DNA from 2 places in the Litchfieldia luteola genome. Region 2 is predicted to be linked to the other one. Evidence: predicted binding sites of a transcription regulator. Region 2 holds the regulator's gene; the other holds the start of a gene.
The links. Region 2 encodes NrdR, which represses ribonucleotide reductase genes. Its sites were predicted from a motif close to AACACNATATATNGTGTT; they were not measured.
Positions count from the first base shown of each region.

Region 1 (7,510 bases), on a different contig from region 2:
CGGCGAATTGGTGGAAAAGAACACTCTGCATATTTAAGAGCAGCCAAACAATCCGCAAAGCGTTTTAATGACCAAGGAAGTAGAAAAAGTAATGTACTTGGTTCAATAAACAAAAAGGCGAGTTTAACAAGTGTAAAAAAGCCGAATCAACCGTCAACACCAAAGAAGAAATCGACCCCAACACACCTAACTGTTATTGAAGGAAAAAAAGGCAAAAAGAAGAATCGAGCTTTCTTTTAGAAAACTTGATTCTTCTTTTTTTTTCTATTTTTAATATGTCCATTTTTTCAAAAAGTCTGCTGCTCTTTGTTCCCCGACTTTAATGATTGATTGTTTTTTCTCTTCAGTAAGGTCAAATTCTGTAGTTAGATCTCCTTCTAAAGGTATGAAGATGATATTTTTCTCATGTCTTCTTGATACGTAGCGTGCATCATGGGCATCTTTCATTGTTTCAAATAGAGCCGTAAACAACTGGATTGCGTTATTTATTTGGTTTGCAGGCTTCTCTGTATAGCTCGTACTCAATTTTATTCCCAATAATGGTCTTGCCTTCTTTTCTTCTTCAAAAAGCCAAATTGGAAAATTACTTAACACAGCTCCATCTACAATAATGTTTTTGTTCTCTTTTATGGATAGTTTTATTGGGTCAAAAAAATAGGGCAAGCTACAGCTCATACGCACAGCTTTAGCAACTGAAAAGGTCCTTGGGTTAATACCGTACGGCTTCAAACCATCTGGTAAAACAAGGATCTTACCGTTCGTAAGGTCAGAAGCAACTAGACGAAGTGATTGATGGGGAAGATCAGCAAATGTTTTCACTCCCTTTTTTTCAAGCTTCTCTTCAATCCATTTTTCTAATACAAATCCTTTATAAAGCCCTAGCTTCCAATATAATAAAAGCCAATTAGAAAAAGGGAAGGGAATAACTGTTTTTCGCTTATCCAGGAATTCCTTCATATTTATCTCATCCATCAATTCAATGATCTCCGAACTTGTATATCCCGCTGCAATAAATGCTGCCAAAAGTGAGCCTGCACTCGTTCCTGCTAAGCGCTTAAACTTAAACCCCTTTTCCTCGATTGCTTTAAATGCACCAATTAACGCAAATCCTTTTATCCCACCTCCCGAAAACACACCATCGATATACAATAAGAAATCCCCCTCGTACTTTTGATATATATGTATCAAAACGAGGGGTGAATTAGACCAAAAAAAAGAGAATAGTGTTATCAGGATTGAACCTGAAACACTATTCTTCATTTCGTTTTTGGACATCTCGTAACTCAGTAATTCTAGAATTATCTTCTTCAAAATACTGAACTAAATCTCCAATTCGATCAATCGCATTCCAACTCAAATGATGTTCAATTCCTTCTACATCATTGTAAATTTTATCATCATCAACACCAATTAATTTCATAAACTGTTCTAATAAATCATGCCTAAAGACCAATCTCTTTCCAATCTTTTTACCCTTTGTAGTTAATACTAGCCCTCTATATTTTTCATATATTAAATATTCATCTTTATCCAGTTTCTGAACCATTTTCGTTACTGAGGAGGGATGGACTGACAGAGCTTCGGCAATATCAGAAACTCTTGCATAGCCTTTATCTTCAATTAACATATATATTTGTTCAATGTAATCTTCCATACTTGGTGTTGGCATTTTGTCTCCTCCATAACTTAGCCGGAAAGCTTCTTGTATTAAAAGTTTACAATAGAACCTATAGGCTGACAAGCAATTAAGGAAACGTTTACCACGACTTACGTAAAATATTGAATTTCAGCACTTGGAAAAAATTCATGGATGTAACGTCTAATTGTTGTTTCAATATCCTCTGCGTCTTCGGTTTTATAGACATATTTTCCAATTCCGTAGCGTCCCCATTTGTACTTTCGGTCTTCCTCATTCATCTCAAGCTTGGTCTTAGGATATCTTTGCTGTATAACTTTTTTTGCTGGCTTAGTAAAACGATGCTGGATAAGTTCAAAGGATAAGTTTGAAAGGTCTATCCCTTGAAGAGATGCATGCAATCTTTCAAAAAGTTCGAAGTAACCTTCCTGCCAATTCTCATGCATATAAATAGGCGCAACAATAAAGCCTAAAGGATAATTCGCATTTGCAACTTTCCTTGCTGCCTCAAGCCTTTCATCAAAAGATGATGTTCCTGGCTCAAAGTTCTTTATCACATAACGAGAATTTACACTAAAGCGAAACCTCGTATTACCATTATGCTTCGCATCTAAAAGATGGTCTACATGATGGTATTTAGTAACAAATCGAAGTCTACCCAAATCAGTATCACCTATAAACTCAATCGTCTTTTTAAGTGAATGAGTTAAATGATCCAAACCTACAATATCCGAGGTACAAGCTGCTTCAAAACGTGTGATTTCTGGTTCTCTTTCTTTTATATATTTAGTTGCTTGTTCAAAAATATCTTCAAGGTTCACATAAGTACGAATGTATGGTTTACTCCCAAGCGTGGTTTGTAAGTAACAATAATGACAGTGGCCCATGCAGCCTGTCGCCAATGGAATCGCATACTCTGCTGAAGGTTTTGATGTATCAAACTTTAAAGTTCTTCGTATACCTACCACGAGTGTGGATTTGGCAATTCTGTATTTTTGGTTTTCATTGTCACCTGGTAAATCGCGGACTTGATTATGCGATGTTGTTTCCCTAATTTCAATTCCCATCTTTTCAAATTTTTCTTTTAGCTCGACTCCAAGTGGATAATCTAGGGCCTTAGGCTCTATGTAAACGAGCTGTGGGATAAATGGTTCCATGGTTTCACCTCTTTTTATGGTTAGTATGACCGGATTAGAATGGATAAAATGCGCCAATGGTTTCCATAAAAGGTTGTGGGATATTTGGATAAACTATCGGTAACATTCTAATTCAAAGGAGGTAAATGTACATGAATCCTAATGAAGGGAAACGCTATCAAAGAAAAATTGGGAAGGTTAAGGCATATCAAGATTTAAATGATGAAATTTCGAAAAATAAGGAGTTGCAAACTATGCAGCCTACTCCAGAGCCGAAGGATTTTGAGGAGATTGAGTATTAACTCGTGATTTGGTGATAGACCGAAATCTATCGCGAGTTGACCGATAAGCTATAAGTAAGACCGATTTCATTTGGGTATAGACCGATAAATCCTCTTGCTTGACCGATAAACTTCATAATAACAGGGTTGGCTAATCTAATTAGGGTGGATTAGTTAGTGCTATTTAAATAAAAACAACAAAAAAAGACCCAAAGCAGGGTCTTTTTTTACTATTTTACAATCCACATTTAAGTTGTGCGCCGCATCCAGTACACGTATTGCAGCCTCCAAGGTCTTCAACCGTACCTTGACGACAAACTGGACATGTATTTCCAACTTCTGAACCGATGGTTACATCTGTTGAACGTAATGCATTAATTGTATCTACTAATACAACATGACTCTTTTTCTTTTCAGTTGTCTCTGTAACAACTTCTTCTTCAAAAGTGTTTTCTTCCGCTTTAAGAGTTAATACTTGTGAGTCACGGCTACCGTCAACATAAACAGTTCCACCTTTTGCTCCACCTTTGTATAAACGCTCATATACTCCTTCAACCTGCTCAACAGTGTACCCTCTTGGAGCATTTACTGTTTTACTAATTGAGCTGTCAATCCAACGCTGGATAACACATTGAACATCAGCGTGTGCTTCTGGTGCAAGCTCCATTGCAGAAATAAACCATTTTGGAAGGTTATTTGGATCTGCCTCAGGATTTTTGTCTAAATACTCTTGAACGATATCTGCTTTTACTTCAATAAACTTGCCTAAACGCCCACTTCTAAAATATGAGAAGGAGAAGTATGGTTCTAAGCCGGTACTGACTCCAACCATTGTCCCTGTGGAACCTGTGGGAGCAACAGTTAACAGGTGTGAATTACGAATTCCGTACTCTTTAATACCATTCTTAATATCTTCTGGCATTTTTTCCATAAAGCCAGTTTGAGTGAATGCATTTCTTAAACGATTAGTGCCTTCTTCGTTATCGCCAACTAAGAATGGGAAGCTTCCCTTTTCTTTCGCAAGTTCAATTGAAGCGCGATAAGCAGTTGTTGCGATTGTCTCGAACACTTCATCAACAAGCTTATTGCCTTCTTCTGAACCATACTCAGTTTCGCAATAGATAAGTAAATCGTGTAATCCCATTACCCCAAGACCAACACGGCGCTCGCTTAATGCTTGTTTTTTATTCGCTTCTAGGAAGTATGGAGTAGCATCGATAACGTTATCTTGCATTCTAACTCCAACTTCAACTGTTTTCTTAAGCTTTTCAAAGTTAACTGTTTTTGTTTCTTTATCAGCCATTTCAGCTAGGTTAACAGCTGCAAGGTTACATACTGAATATGGTGCAAGAGGTTGCTCTCCACACGGATTTGTCGCAACTACTTGTTGTCCATAAGCTTTCGCATTTGTCATTTCATTTGCATTATCAATGAAGAAAATTCCTGGCTCTGCTGAATACGTTGCACAAATGTTAACTAGGTTCCAAAGCTCTTTCGCTCTGATCTTACGGTACACTCGTACTTTGTGTCCTAGTTTCTCCCATTCTCTTACATCACCAATTTTATGCCATTCCTCATTGTAAACTTTCATCTCAGCTTCATCATAGCTTTCTACATCTGGGAATTTAAGTTCATAATAAGCATCTTCCTCAACAGCCTCCATGAACTCCTTAGTTAAACATATAGAGATGTTTGCGCCAGTAAGGAACTCTGGATTATGAACTGAATAATTCCCGCCTGTTTTAAGTTTTATTTCTGCATCTTTTATAATTTTATCACTAAATCCGCCATAACCAGGAATAGATTTGTAGTTAACAATTCCTTGATACATATCTCTTTCTTGTTGTGAAAGCGGAGTGAATTTTAATTTTTCTTGAGCGTATTTTTTAATCGTTTCATCGTTTGTATTTTCAATTAAGTAGCGTAAAATTCTTGGATTTTGCATCTTAGAAATGATGAATTCTATAATATCAGGGTGTGAGGAATTCAACATTATCATTTGGGCTCCGCGTCTACTCCCACCTTGCTCAACAAGGTGAGTAAGCTTCGCAATATCATCCAACCAAGATACAGACCCAGATGATTTACCGTTTACTCCACGAGCCAGTGCATTTCGTGGTCTTAACGTGGAACCATTTGTTCCTACTCCGCCACCGCGGCTCATAATCTCCATCACTTGTTTTCTATGCTCTGAAATTCCTTCACGAGAATCTTGTACATATGGCATTACATAACAGTTAAAGAATGTAACTTCTGTACCAGCACCTGCCCCGTATAATACACGGCCAGCTGGGATGAAGTTTAAGTTCACTAGCTCTGCGTAGAACTTCTCAAACCATTCTTGTCGCTTTTCTTCCGTTTTTTCTACTGATGCAAGACCTGTTGCATTTCGCTTAGCAATTTGCTCGTAGTAGATTTCTAAAGGCTTCTCAATTACGTCAAGAGATCTCTTAATTATTCCAGTTTCGACTTCCTCTTGGCTGTCTAATACACCACGGTATTCCTCTTCAACTAGTACTCTAGCAGCTTTCTGCTCCCAATCAATATCCACGATATATCCAAGACCACGCGCTGGGAACTTTGGATCTTCCTTAATCGTTAATACGACAAAATCACCAGCAGTTAATGTGATTTTTTCAGTATCCTTGAAAGTATAACGATCAAGCATAACAAGACGTGATACTCCTTTATGTGTAAGTATCATATCTTCTGTAATTGGGTGTACTTGAGGAAAAAGCCTGATATCTTGATTAAGCCTTTCTACATTCACCATATTCTTTTTTTCTAGCACAACAGCCATTCTCACATCTCCCTTGTCACTCAGTTTATAGCTTGTCCATACGAGGGCATCTAATATTTCTATCAACCCTCGTTTGTTGTCTTATTTAGCAGTAACCATAACTTAACATATTCCTCCAATCCAAATCAATATAAAAATCTATATATAGTATATAATTATTTTTCGACAATACTACATATTGATTTTTGGTCAACTATAATCTTTTTTGTCAAACCTTAAATAGTTTAAAAAAGATAGATAGCAAGAGATAAACTAAGATTATTCTCGTTTATTGACCAAAAACGAAAAAATTTGTCGGTTGCAAAATCCTTATCTAAAATGAGCCCTTACAAATAAACACTTTTAAAAAATCAATTAAAAAAAGCGACTAAAAAAAAGTCGCTTGTCATTTTATCTTTTAAAATTCCAATCAGGATTTGCATATCTCTTCTTTACAATCTCTTCTACATATAGTATTTCTTCATCTGAAAGAGTATAGGGCTCAAGTTCAATGTTCAGGCCCTTCTCAAAACCTTCCTTAAAAGCTTTCTTTGCCTCATCAATCGTAACCGGCTCCGCTCTTAGTGCATTTATGGCAACAGCCTTATTTTTAAAATTACGTTGGAGCCTTTCTTTTACACGGTCATTAGGATACTTAAAGACATCAAAGAGCTTATCCTCATCTATATCTAGTAAGATAGAGCCATGTTGAAGAATAACACCTTTTTGGCGTGTCTGAGCACTTCCGGCTACTTTTCGTCCTTCAACAACTAACTCATACCAAGAAGGTGCATCAAAGCATACAGCAGACCTAGGATCTTTTAAACCTGCTTTTTCTTCATCCGTTTTAGGTACCGCAAAATAAGCATCCAGTCCTAATAATCGAAAACCTTGTAATACACCTTCTGAAATCACTCTATATGCCTCAGTAACCGTATGGGGCATTTCAGGGTGATCTTCTGAAACAATAACACTATATGTAAGTTCCTGATCATGTAAAACCCCTCTACCACCTGTAGGGCGTCGCACGAAACCTAAACCATATTTCTTAACAGCATCAAAGTCTATTTCCTTATCTACCTTCTGAAAATAACCTATTGATAAGGTAGGTGGATTCCAGCCATAAAAACGAATCGTCGGTGGAATTTTATGTTCACTATGCCAATCAAGCAAGGCTTCATCTAATGCCATATTAAATTCAGGAGAACAATCACCTGAGTCTATAAATCTCCATGTTTCAATCGTCATATTTTATCCCTCATTAACACAAATTTCATTTTGCTTTTTAAGTCTAACAAAATTAACACTGATTTCAAAGTAAAAACAAACAGAATTCCTTTGATTATTCATGTTATCACTTATATAATAGAGTATGTCGATGAAAAGAGGAAAAAAGAAGGAGTCGATTTTGTTGGAAATGGTTTATATTACACTTGGAGCACTAGGAGCATTTATAACTTACGCTATCATCATGTTTTTGTATCAAAGAAAAATTCTAAAAACATTAACTGAAGAAGAATTCCGTGCTGGCTACCGTAAAGCACAGTTGATAGATGTACGCGAACAAAATGAATTTGAAAATGGACACATTCTAGGTGCTCGTAACATTCCATTGTCTCAATTAAAAATGCGCCTTAAAGAAATACGCCAGGACAAGCCTGTTTACCTGTATTGTCAA
Region 1 is NZ_JAGGKM010000003.1:2,302-9,811, reverse strand. Features, by position in the region: gene J2Z26_RS08410 (SA1362 family protein) at 1-240, shown strand, start outside; gene J2Z26_RS08405 (patatin-like phospholipase family protein) at 271-1,149, opposite strand; gene mntR (transcriptional regulator MntR) at 1,250-1,669, opposite strand; gene splB (spore photoproduct lyase) at 1,768-2,793, opposite strand; gene J2Z26_RS08390 (hypothetical protein) at 2,925-3,074, shown strand; gene J2Z26_RS08385 (vitamin B12-dependent ribonucleotide reductase) at 3,289-5,853, opposite strand; gene J2Z26_RS08380 (lipoate--protein ligase family protein) at 6,244-7,080, opposite strand; gene J2Z26_RS08375 (rhodanese-like domain-containing protein) at 7,250-7,510, shown strand, end outside.
Region 1: a site for NrdR is predicted at 6,021-6,038, ahead of J2Z26_RS08385 (vitamin B12-dependent ribonucleotide reductase). Genes of this name have one in related genera too.

Region 2 (7,510 bases):
TATAACATATATCTTGGAAGGAGAATTAATTATGAACCCAAGAATCGCTATTAACGGATTTGGACGAATTGGTAGAATGGTATTTAGAAAGGCTATTATGGAAAATGACTTAAATGTGGTAGCTATTAATGCTAGTTATCCAGCTGAGACGCTAGCACATTTAATAAAATATGATACAAACCATGGAAAATTTGATGGGGATGTCATTGCAGAAGATGATGCTTTAATTGTTAACGGAAAACGAGTAAAGCTCTTGAGTTCACGTGACCCATTAGAACTTCCTTGGAAACAGTTAAATATTGATATCGTAATCGAAGCTACAGGTAAATTTAATTCTAAAGAAAAAGCAAGTCTTCATATGGCAGCTGGCGCAAAAAAAGTAATCTTAACAGCACCTGGTAAGAATGAAGATATAACGATCGTAATGGGCGTTAATGAACATGAATTAGACACAGAAGTTCACAATATTATTTCAAATGCTTCTTGTACAACTAATTGTTTAGCCCCAGTTGCTAAGGTATTAGATGAACAATTTGGTATTGAAAATGGCCTTATGACTACTGTTCATGCTTATACGAATGACCAAAACAATATCGATAATCCTCATAAGGATTTAAGAAGAGCAAGAGCTTGTGCACAGTCAATTATTCCTACTACTACTGGTGCAGCAAAAGCATTAACTTTAGTACTTCCTAGTTTAAAAGGAAAATTACATGGTATGGCACTACGTGTACCAACTTCTAATGTATCATTAGTAGACCTAGTTGTGGACTTAAAGCGTGATGTTACAATTGATGACATCAATGATGCATTTGAAGCTGCTTCTCATAGTTCTTTACAAGGAATATTACAATATACAACAGAACCACTTGTATCAATTGACTTTAATACAAACCCACATTCATCAATTATAGATGGATTATCAACAATGGTAATTGGTGATCGAAAAGTAAAAGTACTTGCTTGGTATGACAACGAGTGGGGTTACTCATGCAGAGTAGTAGACCTTGCAAAACACGTTGCAAGCCTAATGTTTCGAAAATCAGAAGTAGAAGTGGGTTAAGACTCAATTTAAAATATGAACAACAATGAAAACGCTTATTCTTTGAATAGGCGTTTTTAATCATGGTGAGCGTAAAATACTCATTTTACTTTCGGAGTGGATTGGAGCGGAAGGCACTTGACTCCTGCGGGAAGTAGAGAAAAGGTCGAGACCCCACAGACGGAACGTCGAGGAGGCTCGACTTTCTCCCCGCGGAAAGCAAGTGCCTGCAGCGCAAAGGAACGGTCTTCCTTCAAAGTGAGACATACTCTTTTTAAACAGTAAAAATTGTTAATGTTTAAATCCCCCAAAAAGAGGATAAATCAACTATGAGAGGTTAAAGTAAATACTGTTTCACTTTAAATAACCCTTTAACATCTGTAAATATTCACAGAATGTATTGCAAAATGATAATAAGCAAGGTATACTATTTTTCGTGAACAAAAAAACGCTTGGTAATGTTTCTACTTAAAGGGTTAGGACCTCTCTGGACTAACTTTCCCCCGTGGTAGTTAGACACAACCTATATGCGAAAGTTTTCATTAAAAAGAAGAAAAATTGTTAAAGGGGGATTTTTAACATGGAAACAATGGGTCGTCACGTAATTTCAGAATTATGGGGTTGTAATTTCGAAAAATTAAACAATATGCAAGAAATTGAAAGAATCTTTGTTGATGCTGCACTTAAATCAGGAGCTGAGGTTCGCGAAGTAGCATTCCACAAATTTGCTCCACAAGGAGTAAGTGGAGTAGTTATCATTTCTGAATCACACTTAACAATTCATAGCTTTCCTGAGCATGGCTATGCTAGCATTGACGTTTATACATGTGGTGAATTAGATCCTAATATCGCTGCAGATTATATCGCTGAGGCACTTGGCGCTCAAACTCGTGAAAATATTGAATTACCACGTGGTATGGGTCCAGTACAAGTTAAACAAGCACAAGCGAAAGCACTTTAAAATTAATAACAAATCGTCTAAAATGGTAAGAGGTGTATATTATACACCTCTTTTTATTATGAAATTTTAAGGAGCGAACAGATGGGCAGCCTTCAATCATTTTTTAGCAATCATTGTGAAACCAGTGACAATCATAGAGATCCATTACTTAAAAGCCATTATTATAAAGTAACAAACAAACAAGCCATTCAATCAATTAAAGATTTTATTACTAAGCAAAATGGTTTTAACCTAACCTCTATTTCAGAAGAACGCGGAGAGATGAGCGTTTCCGTATCTAAAAAGAGAAAAGCATTTATGGTGATAACGGTTATCTCTGTTAGACCATTTGAAACAGCTATAGACTTTTCGGTTACTACCGAAACAAGTGTATTACCTATGGACTTTGGATACAGTAAGCGATTGGTTCAGTTTATGTATAAAGAATTAGACGGGATACTTCCTCTTCTAAAACGGTAAAAATGTGGAATGAATTAAAACTTGTACTAAGACAAGCTTTCTTATAAGATTGAATTAAGAGCAACTAACTTGACGGGGAATGATGTGTACTCACTTTTTCTCCTAATAGCAGTAGATTGGAGCTGATCTTATGAAGTGCCCAGTGTGTCAAAATAACGGAACTAGAGTACTTGATTCTCGCCCAGTCGATGATAGCAAATCTATTAGACGAAGACGGGAATGTGAAAAGTGTTTACATAGATTTACCACATTTGAAAAGGTTGAAGAAATCCCTCTAATCGTAGTTAAAAAGGAAGGGATTCGTGAAGAATTTAGCCGCGAAAAAATGCTACGTGGTCTAATTAAAGCTTGTGAAAAACGTCCTGTCTCATTGAAACAATTAGAAGATATAGCACATGAAGTAGAGAAAGAGCTTCGAAATCAGGGTAACTCAGAAGTGAAAAGCGTAGAAATCGGTGAAATGGTAATGAACCGTTTATCAAAAATAGATGAAGTAGCATACGTTCGCTTCGCATCTGTGTATCGACAATTTAAAGATATTAACGTCTTTATCGAAGAACTCAAAGAGCTTATCAATAAAGACAGATAGAGAGCTTATAGAATTAAGCTCTTTTTTCCTTTAAAATAAGAGAAAGATTATTATTTAACGGAAAGTTGAGTGAAAGTATGAAACAACAACAACACTGGAAGGATCTTCTGCCAATTGATCGTTATATCGTGCGCTCTGCGGACATGCTAAATGAAAATGATCGAAAGGTGCTCACTCTCCTTTATCAACCGTTAATCGGCACAAAGTGCTTTAGCCTCTATATGACCCTTTGGAGTGAGTTAGAACAAAATCGAATGTGGGGTGAAGAAACAACACATCACGGTTTAATGGCTATTATGCAAACTAATCTAAGAGACATATACCAAGAGAGATTGAAGCTTGAGGCAATTGGCCTAATGAAAACATTTGTGAACGAATCAGACGATAATCGCCTTTTTATATATGACATACAGGCACCATTAACACCTAAAGAATTTTTTACTGACGGTGTTCTAAACATTTTCCTCTATAATCGACTAGGAAAAAATAAATTTATGATGTTGAAACGGTTTTTTTCTGGGGCAGAAATTGATTCACAGAACTTTAAGCCTATTACGAAAAACTTTAATGAGGTATTTAGCTCGATTAATCCTTCTGAAATGGCTGTAAATATTAATGAAGAAACAACTGGTAATACACAGCTTGACCAAAATAATAGTTTTTTCGATCGACAAGGAAAACAAGAAATTCACTTTAGTGAAGATCTGTTTGATTTTGATTTGTTTTTTGCTGGTATATCTGAGGTTATGATACCTAAAAAATCCATTACACCAAAAGTACAGGATGCAATAAAAAAGCTGTCGTTTCTCTATTCTATTGACCCGATACAGATGCAAAATATTGCTATGAGTGCAATTAATCATAATGAAATGATTGATATTGAAAAATTAAGGAAGGCAGCAAGGGATTGGTATCAGTTTGAACATGGAGACCATCTTCCAGCACTTTCAGAAAGAAGCCAACCAATTCCTTATCAAACAATGGCTACTCGTGAGCCGGAGTCAAAAGAAGAAAAGTTGATTAAGCAACTTGAGACAATTTCTCCAAGGGCTCTGTTAATTGATATATCCGGTGGTGCGGAACCTTCATCTGCAGATATGAAAATTATTGAAGATGTTATGTTCGGGCAACAGTTGTTACCTGGTGTCGTAAATGTCCTAATATATTATGTAATGCTACGTTCAGATATGAAGCTTACAAAAGGGTATGTAGAAAAGTTAGCCAGTCATTGGTCGCGTAAGCAAATACGTACTGTTCCTGAGGCTATGACATTGGCAAAACAAGAACATCGTCAATATCAAAATTGGGCAAAAACAAAAAGTGAACCAAAGCAAAATAAGCGTAAGGCGGTTCGAACTGAAATGTTACCAGACTGGTTGCATCAGGAAACTTCTGAGAAACAAGAAGAATCTAGTCAGAAAGATTTCGAGCATGAGAAACGTGAGTTAGAAGAAAGAATTAAGAAGTTTAAAAAGAAAACGTAATTCATTTAATTGTAAGGGGTGAACATAATGGAGCCCATTAATCATTCGTTAAAAAAACTAATCAGTAATGACAAATTCAAGAATCGTTTTGATTCCTTAAAAAGAGAAGTGTTAAGTCACCCACATATTAAAAGCTTTATTGAAGAACATAAAGAACAGATTACGGATGACATGATAACTCGTAGTTTAGGGAAATTATACGAATACATTAATCAGAGCAAGGAATGTGACCAATGTGCAAGCCTAGAAGCTTGTAAAAACATGCTTCAGGGTTATCATCCACACTTAGTACTAGAAGGCAAGATTATCGGTCTTAATTATGATCGATGTCCAAGGAAAATTCTTCATGATGACCGTTCTAAATTCAAGTCATTAATTAAAAGTATGTATATACCTAAAGAAATTTTACAGGCTTCTATTGATCGTATTGATTTAGATGACCCTGCAAGATTTAAGGCCATTTCAATGGCGCAAGATTTTGTAGAAACATATGATAGTGATAAACCAGGTAAGGGATTGTATGTTTATGGTCCATTTGGAACAGGAAAAACCTATATTCTAGGTGCCATTGCCAATGAGTTAGCTAGCAAAAATGTACAGTCTATGCTTATCTACGTACCAGAGTTCATGAGAGAGCTTAAAGGCTCATTACAGGATTCTTCTTTTTCGGAGAAAATCGAGGCAGTAAAAAAAGTACCAGTATTAATGCTTGATGACATTGGGGCTGAATCAATGTCTAGCTGGATTCGAGATGATATATTAGGAGCAATCCTTCAATATCGCATGTTAGAAAATAAACCCACCTTCTTTACCTCAAACTTCGATTATACTCAGCTTGAACATCATCTTGCCTTTACACAAAGAGGTGAGGAAGAACAAGTTAAGGCTGCTCGAATCATGGAGAGAATAAAATATTTAGCAAAACCGGTTGAATTAAGAGGCAAAAACCGTCGAAGTGAATAGAGTCAATCCTTTAAAGGGTTGGCTCTTTTTTGTACATATGAAATTAGTTGTGATTAATCCTTAAAGTTTACTGCGGCCAGCTCCAGCGCCTAGCCTCTCGAGGTCAAATAACCTTTGCCATAAAAAGTCGAAGAGCAGACTTTTTCTGTCACAGAACATTTGCTTGTCGGGGCTGATCAAGGCGCTTGCGCTTTTGTTCTTAAAAGTTCTTATTCTAAAATTTCGCCTGTCCCCATATACATAAAACAGGTATTGTTGAAAAGGGGGGACAAACTTGATTGAGATTCACTTTCAAGAATCCTTAGATGCTTTAAAATTATATGAACGCCTTTGCTCGGCACAACAGGAGCGTAACATAAATTACATAGATGTATTATATGAACAAGAAAACATAATTACGATATGTATAGATAAAAAGAGTAATGAGCTAGTGGATTCTTTTATTATTCCAGTGATAACAAGCTTTTTTATTGAGACGAAAGAAGATATTTGGATGCTATCAATGATGCAAGAGTTATTTTACTTTTCCGATTTTGAAGAAAGACAACAAATATTAGAGATTGCTAGATCCATAATCGAAGGTGAGCGTAAGGGGATTCCTGTTATTGCAGACTTAGTGCCTAGAGAAGAGTTGATTTCTACTTCGTTAAGTACACTGCTAACAGATTCGATTTCCTTCTCATTCGAGTCATTCATTAAGTTCCGGTTAAAAGACTATTCGGATCGATTGCTACAATATGTTGAAATATCAATTGATGAATATAAGCTAGAACAAGAATATCAGAATTTCATTCAAAATCTAAGAGATTATATCACTGAACGGGATTCGAAGTTAGAGCACGTTAACATATTGCATAATGATCAGTTTTTATTGTTTAGTGAGCAATTTTCTGAAATAAAAAGAGATGAGGTTATAAAATACATTGATCGAAAGTTAATTCAAAGTTATCCAATGTATATTGACTCATCCATAATAGCACCACTTGTTTCAATGAACCCAAGTTCGATTAATTTATATACAAATCAAGTTGATGATGGGATGGTGCAAACCATCCGTAACATCTTCCAAGAACGAGTTAGGATATTCTCAAAAAAAGAATTTATCGAGTCTCAGCACTTATTAGTTCATAAGAAAATATAAAAAAGGTTTTCACTGCTCTTGATTTCTAAAAAAATTAGAACTATAATACTCTACATATAATAATCATATAAACAAGTTATGATGAGGACATGAGTGTGTAAAACCGGTTCCAAGAGAGGGAAGACCAGGCTGAAAGCTTCCTAACACGATTGTACACTTACCACCTTTAAACTTCAGTAGTGAACATTAACACTAGTTAACAAAGTAATTACTGACGGCCATTACCGTTACCAAATTCTTGAGCCATTTTTGAGGCAATGATGAGATGCTTAGCTTATCATTCACTAAAATGGGAACAAGGGTGGAACCACGAGATATAACTCGTCCCTTTCTATAGGGACGGGTTTTTTTATTTTTCAAAAAAACATATGTAGGAGTGAACATGATGTCAGATGTAGTAAAAATTGCATTTCCAGATGGAGCAGTGAAGGAATTTCCAAAGGGGATTACAACTGAAGATATTGCTGGGTCAATTAGCCCAGGATTAAAAAAGAAGGCATTAGCAGGAAAACTAAATGGTAGTCATATTGATTTACGTACAGAAATCAACGAAGATGGAGAAATTGCCATCATTACTCAGGATACAGATGAAGCACTTGAAATCATGCGCCATAGTACGGCCCATTTAATGGCCCAAGCGATTAAGCGCTTATATGGTAATGTAAAGCTTGGTGTAGGACCAGTTATCGAAAATGGCTTTTATTATGATATTGATATCGAGGAGTCATTAACACCAGAAGATCTTCCGAAAATCGAAAAAGAAATGAAGAAAATAATAAGTGAAAATATAGATATTGTTCGTAAAGAAGTGAGTAGGGAAGAAGCATTAAGTCGATATGAAGAAATAGGTGATAACCTAAAAGTAGAACTA
Region 2 is NZ_JAGGKM010000004.1:297,237-304,746, reverse strand. Features, by position in the region: gene J2Z26_RS13550 (glyceraldehyde-3-phosphate dehydrogenase) at 32-1,063, shown strand; gene speD (adenosylmethionine decarboxylase) at 1,623-2,003, shown strand; gene J2Z26_RS13540 (cytosolic protein) at 2,085-2,462, shown strand; gene nrdR (transcriptional regulator NrdR) at 2,593-3,051, shown strand; gene J2Z26_RS13530 (replication initiation and membrane attachment family protein) at 3,129-4,535, shown strand; gene dnaI (primosomal protein DnaI) at 4,563-5,498, shown strand; gene ytxC (putative sporulation protein YtxC) at 5,773-6,639, shown strand; T-box leader at 6,709-6,971, shown strand; gene thrS (threonine--tRNA ligase) at 7,025-7,510, shown strand, end outside.